2 regions of the Idiomarina sp. UBA3176 genome follow, and region 1 is predicted to be linked to the other one. Evidence: predicted binding sites of a transcription regulator. Region 1 holds the regulator's gene; the other holds the start of a gene.
What was found. The regulator MetJ, encoded in region 1, represses methionine synthesis genes. The targets are predictions, from matches to a motif close to TAGACGTCTAGACGTCTA.
Positions count from the first base shown of each region.

Region 1 (2,476 bases):
AGACTGTCTAACCAGCCGGTCAGGTAGTCTAAGTGGTTTTGGTGAAACACCAGATACTGCTGATGATTTTCCGGCTCGGTCCAGCTGACCAGCGGCTCTAATTCCAGTTCATCCAGACGTTTTACTAAGGCTTTATCGTGCAGCTCAACCTTAAACAGCACCACCTCAGACAGAGAAGTGAAGACTTTTCCGCGGGGCTGGGTATTCTGGAACTGACCAATGCGAGTTTGCTGATTTTCTACTTTTAAACTGGAGCGAACGGAAATGACCATGCGTTGACGGTCAACCGGCTGAAAGGTTCTTGGGTGCAGAACCGGACTGCCAAGACGCGCCAGTTCTTCGGCTTCGGTCCAGTCTAATGTCGGTAAGCTCACCACGCGCTCAACTTTGCGCGGGTCTGCCGAGTAAACGCCGGCAACATCTTTCCAGATAGTAACCTGACGTGTATCCAGCAGGCTGCCGACTAAGGTTGCTGAATAGTCGCTGCCGTTACGCCCCAGAGTTAAACTCTCGCCGTTTAAACCGCGGGCAATAAAGCCGGTAACAATAAAGCGGGTGCCCGAGTGAGGAGCCACTCTTTGTAATAGTTTTTCACGCGAGTGTTCTACCTGAATAACGGGTTCAGGAGCGTCTGCCGCGAGTAAAAAGTCCCGGGCATCAATGTGGTCGGCGCGGGTACCCTGTTTTTGCAGTAAAGCTGATAACAAGCGGGCAGACCAGAGTTCGCCGTACGACAGTAACTCGGCGTTATGGCTAATGGCTTCGTCGCCGACTAACCAACGACGCCAGCGGGTGAAGTCTTTTTGCGATTGCAGTAGCAACTGTTTTTGTAAGTCGCCGCTTAATAATTCGGTGATCAGTCCTTGCTGAAAACTCTCTAATTGATCGAGCAGAATGCTGGCGGTGTCGCCCGGCTGCGCTTTGGCATTAATAATGGCAAGAATGCGGTTGGTTGTATCTCCGGCTGCGGAAACAACGACTAAGTCGCTGGCACCCGCGTACTCGGTTACAATTCTGGCAACGCGGCGATAGCAGAACGCATCGGCAAGACTGCTGCCGCCAAACTTATGCACCTGAACGCTGTCGGCAACGGCTTGCTTTTGCTCTTCTGTGAGCTGAGTTGTGGTCATTCCGCCTTCCTTAACTACTCGCTTGAATTAGATTACTGCTACTAAGGCTAAAATATTGTCAGGCAAATGTCAGCAACTTTTAGCCATCTAGACGGATAAAATTTGACGGGGTCGTTCATTCGGGTACAATTCATTATAACTTATGTGGTTTTGTTATATAGCGGGACAATAACAATGAAATGGAACGGCGAATATATTTACCCTTATGCTGAACACGGTCGTAAGAGTCAGCAGGTGAAAAAAGTTACGGTCTCAATACCCACGCGCGTGTTAAAAGTATTGACCGATGAACGAACCCGTCGCCAAATTAATAATCTGCGCCATGCTACCAACAGCGAACTGCTGTGTGAGGCGTTTTTACACGCTTTTACCGGTCAGCCGCTGCCGGAAGATGAAGATTTGCAAAAATCCAACCCGAATAAAATCCCCAAAGCTGTGCGTGAAGAGCTGGAAGCCCGGGGATTACCTATTCCAACCGACGAAGAGCTCGACGATTAATCCTGCATATAATTTTTCGGTAAATCGATTTTAGCTGCGCCGGACTTCACCGCAGCTTCGGCAACGGCGCGCGATACCCGTGGGCACAAGCGCGGGTCAATTGGCTTGGGAATAATATAATCACGACCGAAGGTTAACTCTTTGACACCGGCCGCTTTTAATACTGATTCCGGAACAGGCTCTTTCGCCAGCTGGCGAATGGCCTCCACCGCTGCAACCTTCATTTCGTCATTAATAGCAGTAGCGCGCACATCTAATGCACCGCGGAACATAAACGGGAAGCATAAAACGTTGTTCACCTGGTTCGGGTAGTCCGAGCGTCCGGTTCCCATTATCAGGTCATCACGCGCCGCCATAGCGGTTTCTGGTTTAATCTCCGGGTCTGGGTTAGAGCAGGCAAACAGAACCGGGTTAGGCGCCATAAGTTTCAACTCTTCTGCGCTGAGTAAGTTTGGCCCTGAAACCCCCACGAAGATATCGGCACCTTCAATAACGTCTTTTAGTGTCCGTTTGTCGGTGTTGTTGGCAAACAGCTGCTTGTATTCGTTTAAGTCATCGCGACGAGTATGGATAACGCCCTTTGAGTCGAGCATATAAATGTGCTCGCGTTGTGCGCCACATTTAATTAAAAGCTCCATACAGGCAATGGCGGCAGCACCGGCACCAAGACAAACAATGCGAGACTCCGCCAGGTCTTTACCCTGAATTTCCAACGCATTAAGCATACCTGCGGCCGTCACAATGGCAGTACCGTGTTGATCATCATGGAATACCGGTACATTGCAGCGCTCTATTAACGCCTGTTCTATTTCGAAACATTCAGGCGCTTTAATGTCTTCTAAGTTGAT
Region 1 covers NZ_DEXU01000002.1:41,419-43,894, reverse strand. Annotated here, with positions in the region: gene B2U97_RS00505 (bifunctional aspartate kinase/homoserine dehydrogenase II) at 1-1,130, opposite strand, end outside; gene metJ (met regulon transcriptional regulator MetJ) at 1,305-1,628, shown strand; gene B2U97_RS00495 (malic enzyme-like NAD(P)-binding protein) at 1,625-2,476, opposite strand, start outside.

Region 2 (2,476 bases), on a different contig from region 1:
CCGCACGAATTGAAAACTTGCGTCAGCGACTATGGAAAGGGGTTAGCCAGTTAGAAGGTGTAACTTTGAATGGCTCTGACCAGCAACGGGTTCCGCATATTACTAACATCAGTTTTGCCGGAGTTGATGGTGAACTGTTGCTAATGGCGTTAAAAGATCTTGCGCTCTCATCGGGCTCGGCCTGTACGTCGGCCAGTGTTGAACCCTCGTATGTGTTAAGAGCATTAGGCGTTGAACATGAGCTGGCAATGAGTTCATTGCGCTTTAGTATTGGGCGTTACACGTCCGAAGCAGATATCGATAGTGCGGTAGAGCTTATCCACCGCACTATCGGAACCTTAAGAGGCGCTGCTTAGTCCTTAAGCAGGCCAGCAAAGGTTTTACGGAACTTAGCCAGCTTCGGTGAAATTACCGCCTGACAATACGGGTTTTCCGGGTTTCTGGCGTAGTAGTTTTCGTGGTAATTCTCTGCCGGGTAAAAAGTCCCTAACTCAGTCACTTCCGTTACGATAGGAGCTGCAAATGCTGCATCGGCTTCAAGTTCCGCAATAATACTTTCCGCTTCACGTTTTTGCGCGTCGTTATGATAAAAAATTGATGTGCGATATTGAGTACCCACATCGTTACCCTGACGATTCACCTGAGTTGGATCGTGCAAAGTGAAAAAGATTTCTAAGATTTGACGGTAAGAGATCTGCTCTGGATCGTACTGGAGTTGTGCAACTTCGGCATGTCCTGTTTCGCCACTGCAAACCTGCTCGTAAGTTGGATCGATGGTATGCCCGCCAGTGTAGCCCGATTTAACCGACTGAATGCCTTTTACCTGAAGGAAGGCTGACTCAACACACCAGAAGCAACCCCCACCAAGAGTGGCTTGTTCATATTCATTGTTCGCCATGTCAGAACTCCTTATCGTCAAATAGACGTCTATATGGCTATATAAGTTCTCTCATCCTAGCTGAGAATGAATGAAAAAACAATCACTGGGTATTCGATTTCTGCGCCGATCTCACGTATAATCCGCGCGACTGATTTATCCCTTAATTTTATTGGAGTTTATAACCATGGCTTTAGAGCGCACTCTATCAATTATCAAGCCTGATGCAGTTGCAAAAAACTTAATCGGCGCTATCTATAACCGTTTTGAATCTGCTGGTCTTCGCATTGTTGGTGCTAAAATGATGCACTTAAGCAAAGAACAGGCAGAAGGTTTCTACGCAGAACACAAAGAACGTCCTTTCTTTGGCGCTTTGGTTGAATTCATGACTTCAGGCCCTATCGTTGTTCAGGTTCTTGAAGGTGAAGACGCTGTACGTAAGAACCGCGACATCATGGGTGCTACGAATCCTGCAGAAGCACTGGCAGGAACTATTCGTGCCGACTATGCTGAAACTATAGACGAAAATGCGGTACATGGTTCAGATGCAACTGAATCTGCTGCACGTGAAATCTCTTACTTCTTCAGCGACGAAGAAGTTTGCCAGCGCACTCGCTAAGACTGTATTCGAATGTAGCCTGATGCTATTGCATCAGGTGATAGCCTGACGGAAACGTCAGGCTGCATCAGAAAACCGGAGCTTTATGACCAACGCAATAGATAAAAAAGTGAACTTACTCGACCTGAATCGTGAGGGAATTAAAGAGTTCTTTCGTGAAATGGGTGAGAAACCATTTCGTGCTGAACAAGTAATGAAGTGGCTGTATCACTTTTGTGTCGATGACTTTGATGAGATGACCAATCTTAATAAAGCCTTGCGTGAAAAGCTCAAGCAAGTCGCTGAAATACGCGCGCCTGAAGTTCGCGAACAGCAGCAGTCATCGGACGGTACGATTAAGTTCGCCATGACCCTGTTTGACGGTCAGGACGTGGAAACAGTATGGATACCCGAGGGTGATCGCGCTACTTTGTGCGTGTCTTCTCAGGTTGGTTGTGCATTAGAATGCACTTTCTGCTCAACCGGGGCTCAAGGCTTTAACCGTAACCTCAGTGTGGCAGAAATCATCGGTCAGGTATGGCGGGTGAATCAGCTGTTAGGGGCTTATGGCAAGACCGGAATTAAACCCGTAACGAACGTGGTTATGATGGGCATGGGGGAACCTTTGCTTAACTTAAACAATGTAGTTCCGGCAATGGAGCTAATGTTAGATGACCTGGGTTTCGGTTTATCCAAACGCCGCGTTACGTTAAGTACTTCAGGTGTTGTTCCTGCGTTGGAAAAACTGCGTGAACGCATTGATGTGATGTTGGCTATTTCGTTGCACGCGCCAGACGATGAGTTGCGCAACGAGATTGTACCTATTAATAAGAAGTACAATATTGAAGAATTTCTGGCATCCAGCCGTCGTTATGTTGAGCAGTCAAAAGCTCAGCGTAAAGTAACGGTAGAGTATGTCATGCTGGACCATGTGAACGATTCAACCGATCAGGCACATGCGCTGGCAAAAACCTTAAAAGATACCCCGAGTAAAATTAATC
Region 2 covers NZ_DEXU01000007.1:38,839-41,314, forward strand. Annotated here, with positions in the region: gene B2U97_RS03320 (IscS subfamily cysteine desulfurase) at 1-356, shown strand, start outside; gene msrA (peptide-methionine (S)-S-oxide reductase MsrA) at 353-898, opposite strand; gene ndk (nucleoside-diphosphate kinase) at 1,065-1,496, shown strand; gene B2U97_RS03335 (bifunctional tRNA (adenosine(37)-C2)-methyltransferase TrmG/ribosomal RNA large subunit methyltransferase RlmN) at 1,582-2,476, shown strand, end outside.
Region 2: the regulator MetJ is predicted to act here: its motif matches at 921-938, upstream of msrA (peptide-methionine (S)-S-oxide reductase MsrA).